DNA from 3 places in the Bacillus sp. D48C genome. Region 2 is predicted to be linked to each of the others. Evidence: predicted binding sites of a transcription regulator. Region 2 holds the regulator's gene; each other region holds the start of a gene.

Region 1 (4,555 bases), on a different contig from region 2:
GTATAGTGAATAGGCGCGTGTGTTTTCTAAATTAACAAGTAAAGCGATTTTTTCATGCCCTTTTTCAGTTGCATAGATTTCGGCAGCTTCAATTAATTTAGAACCTATACCTTTTCCGCCGTGTGCACTTGAAACTGATAATGTATCAATGTAATACTCATCAAGCTCAGCTTCTTTTTCTAACGTAATTGATTCATCTTTATGTAATTCTCTTAAGTGATGTACAATTGGTGCGTCAAGCTGTGTTGCTTCACTACCGTGATAAGCGACAATAATTCCAACTGCACTCTCGTCTTGTTCATAGACAAAACAGTTTTCGTAGCTCAGACGGTTATTTTCTTTTGAGAACCATGTCTCAAGTCCTAGTAATACTTCTGCTTTAACTGTGCTACCTGTGATTTTTTCAGCAATTTCATGCAGAGCATTATACAATAAAGGAGCTATTGCCAGTGCATCTGTCTTTTTTGCTTTCCGAATCATAGTATCCCTCCTAGTTCTATTTATATATTGTAGCATAGTGGTATGGAACTTTGCATAATTGAATGCCGAAATGTTTGATATAGAGAAGTAGCTATGTTAGTATATGATATTTAGTGGACATATAGTAAAACGATATTGTTTGCGAAATAACGAAAATAAAATCATGGCATAACAACGAGATAAAATGAAACGTTAATCAGTAAGACTTTTGTTCATTCCACGACTGATTAGTAGCCAACACCAATCGGACCGCCTGCAAATAGCGGGATAATTTTACAGTTGTTGACCTATAGAATATACGATAAAATAAAATATTGCAGAGAGGTGAAATACATGGATAAAGAATTAGCAAATACAATTTTAGATCAGCTGAAAAATGGTGAAATAACGGAGTATGTTGTTACGAAAGATGTATTTTATACGTTCAGAGAAGTTGTTGTAAATAGAGAAGACTTTAAGCATTTCATTGGTAACGCACAACGAGGCGGGCAAGTGATTTATACATATTCAGAAACGCCACGTTCATAAAGGGGAATTTTAATCAGCAGGGCATCCCTCACTGATTAGTAGCCGACACCAATCGAACGTTTAATGCGGGATAAATAAAAGATAAAGGAGAGGGGAATTATGGGCGATTTTAAACAAGGCATTTTACCACATTGGGATTATATGTGGAAAGATAGAGCCGGCAATAGATTTATGGGAATGGTTATGTATCCAGAGAAACGAAAATGTTCAGCAAAAATGCTTCAGAAAATAAAAAGAGCATATGAAGAAGCGATAGAAATTAAAGTAACTGTACAAGTTCAACATACATATCAGTACGTAGAAGGAATGATTGTATACTTTGATGAAGAGGCTCCTGTATGTACAATGCTTGATAAAGATGAAAATCCACATCACATATTTGTAAAAGATATTTTGCGTATTGAGCACTCTGAATAAACTTTTCATAAATAAATTGAAGTTCCATAATAATAATCTTTTTCTATAATAGTTATCTTTTAGTATGTAACGAAAAACGAAAGTATATGTATAATATATTTAATAAGGTAAATTTGATAAATGTAATCGTTTTTTAGAGCAGATTATAGTTTCATATCTGTTCTTTTTTGCGTGATGCTGGAGAAATATATTTCTTCAGCATCTACCGTTTTATGACAAAATATATTGTTAACTTTTTTTAAAATAAGATTAAATTCGTTGACAACTTTTTTGAAAAGCACTTTATTGACATGAGTTTTAGAATGTTGTTTCATAGTCATTGTATTGAAAAAAAACGGCTATCATGTCGAAAAGTAAAAGTTAAAAAAAGAAAGAATTTATACATATATCTTGTGTCTTATTTTGAAACGTAATACAATATATAGAGAAATCAAGAACAACATATAGAGAATATAGATTTGAGAGGGAGGGTCGGAAATGTTAGTTGCATATGATTCTATGACAGGAAACGTGAAGCGTTTCATTCACAAATTAAATATGCCGGCCGTTCAAATTGATGAAGATCTAGTAATAGATGAAGACTTTATTCTTATTACGTATACAACAGGTTTTGGCAATGTACCAGAACGTGTTTTAGACTTTTTAGAGCGCAATAATGAAAAATTAAAAGGCGTATCTGCAAGCGGCAATCGTAACTGGGGAGACATGTTCGGTGCAAGTGCTGACAAGATTTCTACTAAATATGAAGTGCCTATTGTATCAAAATTTGAGTTATCTGGAACAAATAACGATGTAGAATATTTTAAGGAAAGGGTGCGGGAGATTGCGACACATTGAACTGAATAATGAAATCACGCAAATGCAGGACGGTTTTTATCAGCTTCATAAAGATAAAGAGGCATTAGAAGTCTTTATGGAAGAAGCTAGAGAGAATACCGTTCCTTTTAATAGCGTGGCAGAGCGAATGGAGTATATGAAAGAACATGATTACTATTACAACGTTCTGGACGAGTATAGCTTGGAGGAAGTAGAGGGAGTATATAACATCGCTTATGGTGAAAACTTCGAGTTCCAATCTTATATGGCAGCATCTAAGTTCTACAAAGATTATGCGTTAAAAACGAATGATCAAAAACAATACTTAGAAAGCTATGAAGATCGTGTAGCAATTGTGTCATTATACTTAGGACGCGGTGATGTTTCGAAGGCAAAACAATTCGCAAGCATGATTGTAAAACAAAACTACCAACCAGCGACACCAACCTTTTTAAATGCGGGAAGAAGCAGAAGAGGAGAAATGGTGTCTTGTTTCTTGTTAGAGATGGACGATAGCTTAAATTCAATTGGCTTTAACATTAATACTGCGATGCAATTATCGAAAATCGGCGGGGGAGTAGCCTTAAACTTATCTAAGCTACGCGCACGTGGTGAGCAAATTAAAGGTATCGACAACGCTGCAAGTGGTGTAGTGCCTGTTATGAAATTGCTTGAAGATTCGTTTTCATATGCGAATCAGCTTGGCCAACGAAAAGGTGCCGGCGCAGTATATTTAAACATTTTCCATTGGGATATTATTGAATTCCTTGATACAAAAAAAATAAATGCCGATGAGAAGAGCCGTATTCAGTCTCTATCAATCGGAATTATCGTTCCAAGTAAGTTCTTTGAGCTTGCTGAGAAAAACGAACCTTTCCATGTTTTCGCGCCTTATACGGTTTATAAAGAATATGGCAAGCATTTAGATGATATTGACATTGATGAAATGTACGATGAATTAATGAGCAATCCGAAAGTGAAGAAGAAGCCACTAGATATTAGTGCACGTGATATGCTTATTAAAATCGCTATGATTCAGCTTGAGTCTGGTTACCCATACTTAATGTTTAAATCAAATGCAAATAATCAACATCCATTGAAGGATATTGGAACTGTGAAGATGTCGAACTTATGTACAGAAATCTTCCAGCTTCAAGAAACTTCAGAAATAAATGATTACGGTACAGATGACATTATCCGTCGTGATATTAACTGTAACTTAGGATCGTTAAATATCGTAAACGTAATGGAAAATAAAGAAATTCGTGAAGCAGTTCATGCGGGAATGGAAGCTTTAACAGCTGTTTCTGATATGACGATTATTCCGAATGCACCAACTGTGAAAAAAGCAAATGACGAGCTTCATTCAGTTGGACTTGGAGCAATGAACTTACACGGATATTTAGCAAAAAATAAAATCGCTTATGAAAGTGCAGAAGCGAAAGAATTCGCTCGTACATTCTTTATGATGTTAAATTACTATTCTATTGAGAAAAGTATGGAAATCGCTACAGAAAAAGGCGAGACATTTAAAGACTTCGATAAATCTGATTATGCGAATGGCACATACTTCGAAAAGTATGAAACGACAGATTACAGCCCAGTAACTGAAAAAGTTCAGCAACTATTTGAAGGAATTCATATTCCGACAAAAGAAGATTGGACAAGTTTAAAAGAGCAAGTGCAAAAGAATGGTTTATACAACTCATATCGTCTTGCCATTGCTCCAACACAATCAATCAGTTACGTTCAAAATGCAACTTCAAGCGTAATGCCGATCGTAAGTCAAATCGAATCAAGAACATATGCGAACGCGACAACATATTATCCAATGCCGTATTTATCAAAAGATACGTTCTGGTACTATAAATCTTCTTACGATATGAATCAGTTTAAATTAATTGATTTAATCGCAGAAATTCAAGAACATATTGATCAAGGAATTAGTACAATTCTTTACGTTAATAGTGATATTTCAACACGTGAATTAGCACGTTACTACATCTATGCACATAAAAAAGGCTTAAAGAGTCTGTATTATACGAGAACACGTAAATTAAGCGTGGAAGAGTGTGTGGCTTGTACCGTTTAATATAAAAAGTGAGACATGATGAGCAGGGTTTTCTGAACCCTGCTCATGCTTAGTTATCATATTTAGAGAAGGGGCGATTTAATGCGTGCGGTAAACTGGAACAAAAAAGAAGATGATTTTAGTTTAATGTTTTGGAAGCAAAACATCGCTCAGTTTTGGACAGAAGAAGAAATTGCGGTTTCGTCTGACAAAAATACTTGGGTGCAATTATCGAAAGAAGAG
Region 2 (4,555 bases):
AGTATAACGCATTCAAGGGGGATAACATATTATGACTCGTGTGGCAATTAATGGATTTGGACGTATTGGGAGAATGGTATTTCGTCAAGCAATAAAAGAAAGCGCATTCGAAATTGTAGCAATCAATGCAAGCTATCCATCTGAAACGTTAGCACACTTAATTAAATATGATACAGTTCATGGTAAGTTTGACGGAACAGTAGAAGCATTTGAAGATCACTTATTAGTTGATGGAAAAATGATTCGCCTTTTAAACAACCGCGATCCAAAGGAATTGCCTTGGACAGATTTAGGTGTTGAAGTTGTAATTGAAGCAACTGGTAAATTTAATTCAAAAGAAAAAGCAATTCTTCACGTTGAAGCTGGAGCGAAAAAGGTTATTTTAACAGCGCCTGGTAAAAATGAAGATGTAACAATTGTAGTTGGTGTGAATGAAGACCAATTAGATATTACAAAACATACTGTTATTTCAAATGCATCTTGTACAACAAACTGTTTAGCGCCTGTTGTAAAGGTGTTAGATGAGCAGTTCGGAATTGAAAACGGTTTAATGACGACTGTTCACGCTTATACAAATGACCAAAAAAATATTGATAACCCACATAAAGATTTAAGAAGAGCGCGTGCTTGCGGACAATCAATCATTCCGACAACGACAGGTGCCGCGAAAGCGCTAGCAAAAGTTCTTCCGCACTTGAACGGAAAACTTCATGGTATGGCACTTCGTGTACCAACGCCAAACGTGTCTCTTGTTGACTTAGTAGTAGACGTAAAACGTGATGTGACAGTTGAAGCTATTAATGAAGCTTTCAAAACGGTTGCAAACGGTGCGTTAAAAGGTATTGTAGAATTCAGCGAAGAGCCTTTAGTATCTATCGACTTTAATACAAATACACACTCAGCTATCATTGATGGTTTATCTACAATGGTAATGGGTGATCGTAAAGTGAAAGTACTTGCTTGGTATGATAACGAGTGGGGCTACTCTCGTCGTGTTGTAGATCTTGTAACGTTAGTTGTTGAAGAGTTAGCGAAACAAGAAAATGTGCAACACATTTAAGTGAATAAGGGGGAGGGCAAGGCAATATTTGCCCTCTTTTTTTATTTTTTTCTGAAAAGGAAAAAAATTATATGAGTATATTTTAAAAAGTGGACATACCACGAAACGTTGTGATTACTGCATTTGTGAATCGTTTATTTTTTTTAGGGAAAAGTAAAGAGGAAAATATGACAGAAAATCGAAAAAACTGTTGTTGCAAAATGAAAATAAACAAAGTATACTAACACTCGTAAACTTAAGAGCTGAGGTACGTAGTCACTACTTAAAGGGTTAGGACCTCTCTGGACTAACTTTCCCCCGTGGTAGTGGAGCAAGCCAAATTGCAAATTAGTTTTCAATTCGAACAGTTAGAATAAATTTACAAGGGGGAACTGTAGAATGGATACTATGGATACGATGGGTCGTCACGTGATCGCTGAACTTTGGGATTGCGATTTCGACAAGCTTAATGACATGCCGTATATTGAACAATTATTTGTGGATGCAGCACTAAGAGCTGGTGCTGAAGTGCGTGAGGTTGCTTTCCATAAATTTGCACCACAAGGTGTAAGTGGAGTAGTAATTATCTCGGAATCACATTTAACAATTCATAGCTTTCCGGAGCACGGTTACGCGAGTATTGATGTTTATACTTGTGGGGATCGTATTGATCCAAATGTTGCTGCAGAATATATTGCAGAAGGTTTAAACGCGAAAACGCGTGAGAGCATCGAGCTTCCTCGAGGCACTGGTAGCTTCGAAATTAAGCAGAGAGAAACAAAAGCTCTTTAAAAAAGAACATAATTGATTTAAAATGTAAAGAGGTGTATAATGCACCTCTTTTTTAGTTTATAAAAAAGAGGTAATATAACGTACTGGTTAGTTGAATAAATTGTACTCTTGCAAATGAGGTAGTGCCCTATATACCATCTTATTTTTAAGGATGAGATGATAAAGTGATGCGCTGAAACTTAAAGTGGTAAGAGAGTTAGAATGAGTTATATAATATTGTATATATATTTTAGGTGAAGTGAGTAGAGAAAAATAAAGAGTATAGTGTAAAGGAGTGAATGAATTGCGTTGTCCATCCTGTTCTCATAATGGTACAAGAGTGTTAGATTCGCGTCCGGTAGACGAGGGGCGCTCTATTCGAAGAAGGAGAGAGTGTGAAAGTTGCTTAAGTCGCTTTACGACCTTTGAAAGGGTAGAAGAGTCACCTCTTATCGTTGTAAAAAAAGAAGGCACACGAGAAGAGTTTAATAAAGAAAAGATTTTACGTGGTTTAATTAAAGCGTGTGAAAAAAGACCAGTATCTTTAAGACAATTAGAAGAAGTAACACAAAGCGTGGAACGTGAACTGCGTAATTTAGGTATATCAGAAGTGAAAAGTGATATGATTGGTGAAATTGTTATGGAAGAACTTCGCGATATTGATGATGTTGCTTACGTACGCTTTGCTTCTGTATATCGTCAATTTAAAGATTTAAATGTATTTATTGAAGAATTAAAAGATATACTGCAAAAAGAAAGAGAGTAGAAGTTGTATTTTATTCTCTTTACATACCGTAAGTAATAGGATAAGAGAGCTAGAAGCGTAAGCTAATAGCTCTTTTTCACTAAGAATTTATATAATGAAGATAGAACGAATGAAGTAGAGGATAGATTGGATGAGAGAAAGGAAAAGCAATAATGGAAAAACAGTCATGGATGGAGCTATTGCCGATTGATCGTTATAAAGTAAGTGCGAAAGGGCTACTGCATAATTACGACCGAAAAGTATTAACGATGTTGTATCAGCCGTTAATAGGTAGTAGAGCTTTTAGCTTATACATGACACTATGGGGGGAGCTAGAGCAAGATCGTGTATTTGGAAAAGAGAATACACATCATTCCCTTATGGTGACTATGCAAATGCAACTTCCTGAAATATATGAGGAACGAGTAAAGTTAGAGGCAATTGGGCTTTTGAAGGTATATATTAAGAAAGAAAAAGATATTCGAATGTTCATATATGAGTTGCAACCACCTTTATCTCCAAAGCAGTTTTTTGATGATATTGTTTTAAGTATCTTTTTATACAATCGATTGAGTCGGACAAAATATAATCAAGTAAAGCAATATTTCTTAGAAGAAGAATTTGATTTTGCTTCTTATGAAAATGTTACGCGCTCTTTCAATGATGTGTTTGGTTCGTTTAATCCAGGACAGCTTGAGCATGCGCAAGAAGATCTTCGTATCCCAAAAACGACAACTATGCCAAGTAACGAGAAGGGAGACGCTCCGAAAGTTTGGAATGATTTCTTTGATTTCTCTTTATTTGTAGATGGATTGTCCGCTCTTGTTCCTAAAAAGTCGATTACAGGTCAAGTAAGAGACTGCGTTATAACACTTGCTTACGTGTATGGTGTAGATGTGTTATCGATGCAAAATATCGTTCTTGGTGCGGTGACAGAGATGCAAACAATTGATATGGAAAGGCTTAGAAAAGGAGCTCGCGATTGGTATCAATTTGAAAATGGTCAAGCATTACCGGTATTAAGTGAAAGAGTACAGCCTCATGCTGCACGTACGATGAAAGAGAAAGAGCCTTCATCGCAAGAGGAGATGCTAATAAAGCAGCTAGAGGAAATCTCGCCAAAACAATTATTGAAAGAGATTTCTGGTGGTGCAGAGGCAACGAAAGCGGACTTGCAAATCGTTGAAGATGTCATGATTAATCAAAAATTGACACCAGGAGTTGTGAATGTACTTATTTATTACGTTATGCTACGCTCAGATATGAAACTTGCGAAAACGTATGTCGAGAAGATTGCTGGGCATTGGGCACGTAAAAAGGTTGGTACAGTAGCGGACGCGATGGCGTTAGCGAAAGAAGAGAACCGTCAATATCAAGAGTGGGCTGAGACGAAGAAAAAAGGCCGTACGGCGAAGAAAACGGTACGGAAAGAAATGGTACCAGATTGGCTTAAGGAAGAAGAGCCGAAGGAACAAGAGAAAGAAACGGCGAAGAAAGATGTAAGTGTAGAAAAAGATGCAAGTACGTTAGAAGATGAACGAAAACGATTAGAAGAAGTGTTAAAAAAATATAAGCGTGATTAATAGAAGAGAATGAACGCTCTTTGAGGTGAGAAAATGGAGCATATTCAAAATTCATTTGCAAAATTAATGGGAAATGAAAAATTTAAAAATAGATATGAAGTATTAAAGGCAGAAGTAATGGCGCATCCGCGTGTGAAAGAATTTATAGACGAACATAAAGGTGAAGTAACGACTTCTATGATTGAGCGCAGTCTTGTGAAGCTATATGAATATATTGGACAAAGTGTAGGTTGCGTGGATTGTCCGGATTTAGGTTCATGTAAAAATATGCTGCAAGGGTACGAGCCAAAGCTTGTTATTCAAGGGAAAATGATTGATATTCAATATGATCGCTGCGTTAGAAAAGTAGCACATGACGAGAGAAAGAAATATGAAAAACTCGTTCAAAGTGTATATATGCCAACGGATATTTTACAG
Region 3 (4,555 bases), on a different contig from region 2:
CATACAGTACTATAGACCGTATCAAACTTGGGATAAAAATAATGGTAATCGTTGGTGATAAAATAAGCGTAACAATCACAAGTAATAAATGGTACCACCATGATAGAATGCGATACGTTGGATTCTTTTTTTCACGTATCATTGTTTTTACATAAAACGTACTTCCTATAAAATATAAAAATGTTATAGTCGCTATTATCAATATATTTTTATCGACTGTTTTCATTGTGAAGTAATAACTTATAATGCCCCCTATACAAAACAAAAGAATTGCACATACATCATTTAATAAGGCTCGTTCATTTTTTTTGCTAGAAAAATAAATGTTTATACAAAAAAACGGGAGCATAATAATAGAAAAGTAAACTATACGCCATTCATAACTAAGAGCAATAGCTGTACATATACAAGCCTCACCAAAGTAAAGAAAAAAATAATATAAATAATACTTCTTTCGCGGCTGTTTTACATACATTAATAAGGGATATGTAGCTAAATACACAAAAAACCACGCTAACAAAAGAGGTATATAATACCATGTCCATTTACCAGTTAAAATACCTAAAACAAATGGAATAAGCAGCATTCCCCAGGCTCCATGCTGCTTTGGAATAATTAACTTCATTCTTCCACACCTCACATTTAATTTTTTATCAAAATGTTACGTAAGAATGATAAGAATTAGCATGTATATCATTAAATTTATAGATAAAAAACTTTACCAGTGAGAGAATCCCCCCACTGGTAATCATACTCCACCAATTTAGGGAATACCCATCCCAAATAGTAAAATATAATGAATTTCTCATACTCACTCTTCTCTTATAAGATAAACCATGTTTTAAAAAAATACTGTGAGTGAAATCACTGCATTTTATTTTTATACCTTTTATTTTATAAAATAAAACATTGTTCAGTGTGTTTTTACTCTCTATTCATATCCTCACTCTTTGAACCTAAAACAAAAGAATTTTTATCTATAAATAATTGAATCATTCTATATCTTTTTATTTTTTATGAGCAAGGTAATACGATAAACTTCTAGATTTAGTCTCTTCTAAACAGAAAAGATTACATACTTCATTTATTAGTACCATTGCAGAAATGCACTGTATATAGTATTATTTATCGATGTTAGATACTATATATTGAGCGGGAGTGAATTTTATGAACAACTCAGACAATGTAAAACAGCAAAAAAATACTTTATGGACAACTTTTGATAAAATTATAAACAGTAACGATCAAGACTTAATGCAAGAAAATGCAAATGTTGATGGTCGATCTCCAATGGGAATGATGGGAACATTTGCATCAGAGAGCGTAAAACTTTATGTAAGGGAACATTTGCTTTCTAAACAAGTAAAACAAGCTATTAATCAAAATATTTTATACCCACACGATTTAGATTTTTATGCAACAGGAACAACCACTTGTTCACAAATTCCTTTAGCACAATTGCTGAAAAAAGGGTTCCACACTGGACATGGCCATATGAGACAACCACAAGATATTAAAAGTGCATTAGCACTCTCGTCTATTATTCTTCAAGCTAATCAAAATATGCAGCATGGTGGGCAATCTCTTGCCATGTTTGATATAGATTTAGCACCATATGTTAGGAAAACATTTGAAAAAAATAAGAAAAAGTTAAAAGACTATCCGCTAACAAAGGAACAAATTGAAGTGTTTGCATGGAAAGAAACAGAAAACGATACATATCAAGCATGTGAAGCATTTATTCATAATTCCAATAGTATGCATAGCCGTGGTGGTGGACAAGTTCCGTTTATTTCAATTAATTATGGAACAGATACATCAAAGGAAGGAAGGCTATTAATTAAACAATTACTACAGGCAACACAAGCGGGATTAGGAAAAAGTGAAACTCCTATTTTCCCCATTCAAATTTTCAAGTTAAAAAAAGGTGTGAATTTTGAAGAAAAAGATCCAAATTATGATTTATTTGAACTTGCATTAGAAACAACAGCAAAGCGATTGTTCCCTAACTTTTCATTTTTAGATGCGCCATTTAATGCAGCGTATTATAATGGGCACCCAGAAAGTGAAGTATGTTATATGGGTTGTCGTACTCGTGTGATGTCTAATATTCATGGTGAGGAGACAGCAATTGGCAGGGGAAATCTATCATTTACCTCTATTAATCTAGTAAAATTGGCTTTAATAAATGATTCAAAAGAGGGATTTTTCGAATCGTTAAATCATTATATCAAACTTGGCATTCGTCAATTGCTAGAAAGATATTCATATCAATGCACAAAAAAGGCAAGAGATTTTCAATTCCTATATTCACAAGGGATTTGGCGCAATGGAGAAAAACTACAACCGGAAGACTCAGTTACTGAGATTTTAAAGCAAGGAACATTGAGCCTTGGTTTTATTGGACTTGCGGAATGCTTGGTTGCCTTAACAGGAAAACACCATGGGGAAGATAAAGATTCATGGCAACTTGGAAAAGAAATTGTTACCTTTATGAGAAATAAGATGGACCAAGCAACAGAAGAACATTGCTTGAATTTCACTTTAATTGCAACTCCTGCCGAGGGACTATCAGGGAAGTTTATCAAAAAGGATTGTGCTGAGTTTGGAACTATTACAGGTGTAACCGATCATGATTACTATACAAATTCATTTCATATTCCAGTTTATTATCCTATTCAAGCAATTAATAAAATACGTTTAGAAGGACCGTTTCATGCTCTTTGTAACGGTGGTCATATTACGTATATTGAACTAGATGGGGCGGCAGCGCATAATCAAATGGCTTTAAAACAGATTGTTCAAGCAATGGCACAGTATGAAGTAGGATATGGTTCAATTAATCACCCAGTGGATCGTTGTAAATGTTGTGACTATAATGGAGTGATTGAAAATGAGTGCCCTAGCTGTGGAAATATAGAAGATCATCATATTGAAAGAATTCGCCGTATTACTGGATATCTTGTAGGGGACATGTCAAAATGGAACAATGCAAAGCGTAGTGAAGAAGCAGATCGTGTGAAACATAAATGAAGGTAATGAATATTATTCATGATAGTGTAGTAGATGGTGAAGGATTACGGACAGTTGTGTTTTTTGCCGGTTGTCCGCATCATTGTTTAGGTTGCCATAACCCCAAATCATGGAATCTTTATAATGGTACCGAGATGAGTGTGAAAGAAATTATAAAAGAAATTTCCACAAATCCTCTAACTGATGTAACATTTTCAGGTGGCGACCCATTTTTTCAAGCTATCGAGGTCAAAGAAGTTGCAAAGGCTGTAAAAAGTTTAAACAAAAATCTTTGGATTTACACTGGCTATACACTAGAAGAGATACAAAACTCACAAAACAAAGATATGATTGAGCTGTTACATTATGGAGATGTTTTAGTTGATGGAAGATTTGAAATCAAAAAAAGAGATTTGACTCTTCCATTTCGCGGAAGCTCAAATCAACGTATTATACGCCTAAAATAAGTATAATTCCCTTGCTTTTTTTCAATTATTAGTCATCACTAACCCAGTATTTATGAGCGGAAAGTATCTGCTCATAAGTACTGGAAATATACAATAAAAAAATTTATAAAACAGGTTAAAAAAAGAGACATGCTCAATTCTTACACTTTTTCCGCAATGCTTTTGGAACATATATACAAAAAGGTTCGCTTTCCATGTAATCCCCCGTCATCGCAAATGCCCTAGAACGAGATCCCCCACAAACATATCGAAACTCACAAACACCGCATTTTCCTTTATAATTGTCTGGATTACGAAGACTTTGAAAAACAGGAGAGTTTCGATAAATTTCAGCTATCGGTGTTGATTTAATATTCCCCGTTTTAATTGGCAATAGCCCACTTGGGTATACATCTCCAATATGAGAAATAAATACAACTCCATTTCCATCATTTACTCCTTTTGGAGCGCGTCCAAATTCATTAACTCCGTCCGTCATCCCTTCCATCAATACATCTCTATATTGAATAATTTGATCTATCTTTTTAATTCCCTTCATTTTTTCTTGAAGAACAACGCGTCTATAGTGCTGAGCAGCTGTGGTTTTTATATCAAAAGAAACAGTTTTACTAAGCTGATATAGCCAGCGGAACACTCTTTCATGTTGAATTGGTGAAATCATATCTTTCTCTTTACCACGTCCTGTTGGGACTAAGAAAAATACACTCCACAACACACAATCTAATGCTTCTACTAAATTTGCCATATCTTTAAGTACACTCAAATTATAATTAGAAACAACTGTATTAATTTGAATAGGGATTTTTAATTCATTTAAATGATGAATTGCATCCATTGTTAATTTAAATGCCCCCTCTGTTCCTCTAAAATGATCGTGTACTTCAGCTGTTGGTCCATCTATACTAAATGCCCATCTAGCAATCCCAACATCTTTTGCTTTTTTAATCGCTTCTTTAGTAACCTTTGGAGTAGCACTGGGGGTCATGGAAACCCGAATACCTTTCTTCACCGCGTATTCAGCAATATCATATATATCCGAACGCATTAATGGATCCCCACCAGTAAAAACCAGCATC

What was found. The regulator NrdR, encoded in region 2, represses ribonucleotide reductase genes. The targets are predictions, from matches to a motif close to AACACNATATATNGTGTT.
Region 1: the regulator NrdR is predicted to act here: its motif matches at 1,837-1,854, upstream of nrdI (class Ib ribonucleoside-diphosphate reductase assembly flavoprotein NrdI).
Region 3: the regulator NrdR is predicted to act here: its motif matches at 1,106-1,123, upstream of ACLBXA_RS21450 (anaerobic ribonucleoside triphosphate reductase).

What each region holds. Positions count from the first base shown of each region.
Region 1 is NZ_JBKFAQ010000005.1:168,672-173,226, forward strand. It holds gene ACLBXA_RS14990 (GNAT family N-acetyltransferase) at 1-480, opposite strand, end outside; gene ACLBXA_RS14995 (hypothetical protein) at 814-1,008, shown strand; gene ACLBXA_RS15000 (hypothetical protein) at 1,108-1,425, shown strand; gene nrdI (class Ib ribonucleoside-diphosphate reductase assembly flavoprotein NrdI) at 1,903-2,262, shown strand; gene nrdE (class 1b ribonucleoside-diphosphate reductase subunit alpha) at 2,249-4,333, shown strand; gene nrdF (class 1b ribonucleoside-diphosphate reductase subunit beta) at 4,415-4,555, shown strand, end outside.
Region 2 is NZ_JBKFAQ010000001.1:289,816-294,370, forward strand. It holds gene ACLBXA_RS01615 (glyceraldehyde-3-phosphate dehydrogenase) at 32-1,060, shown strand; gene speD (adenosylmethionine decarboxylase) at 1,448-1,831, shown strand; gene nrdR (transcriptional regulator NrdR) at 2,115-2,576, shown strand; gene ACLBXA_RS01630 (replication initiation and membrane attachment family protein) at 2,729-4,138, shown strand; gene dnaI (primosomal protein DnaI) at 4,172-4,555, shown strand, end outside.
Region 3 is NZ_JBKFAQ010000010.1:24,843-29,397, reverse strand. It holds gene ACLBXA_RS21455 (YwiC-like family protein) at 1-625, opposite strand, end outside; gene ACLBXA_RS21450 (anaerobic ribonucleoside triphosphate reductase) at 1,168-3,033, shown strand; gene nrdG (anaerobic ribonucleoside-triphosphate reductase activating protein) at 3,030-3,479, shown strand; partial or broken gene ACLBXA_RS21440 (TIGR04053 family radical SAM/SPASM domain-containing protein) at 3,613-4,555, opposite strand, start outside.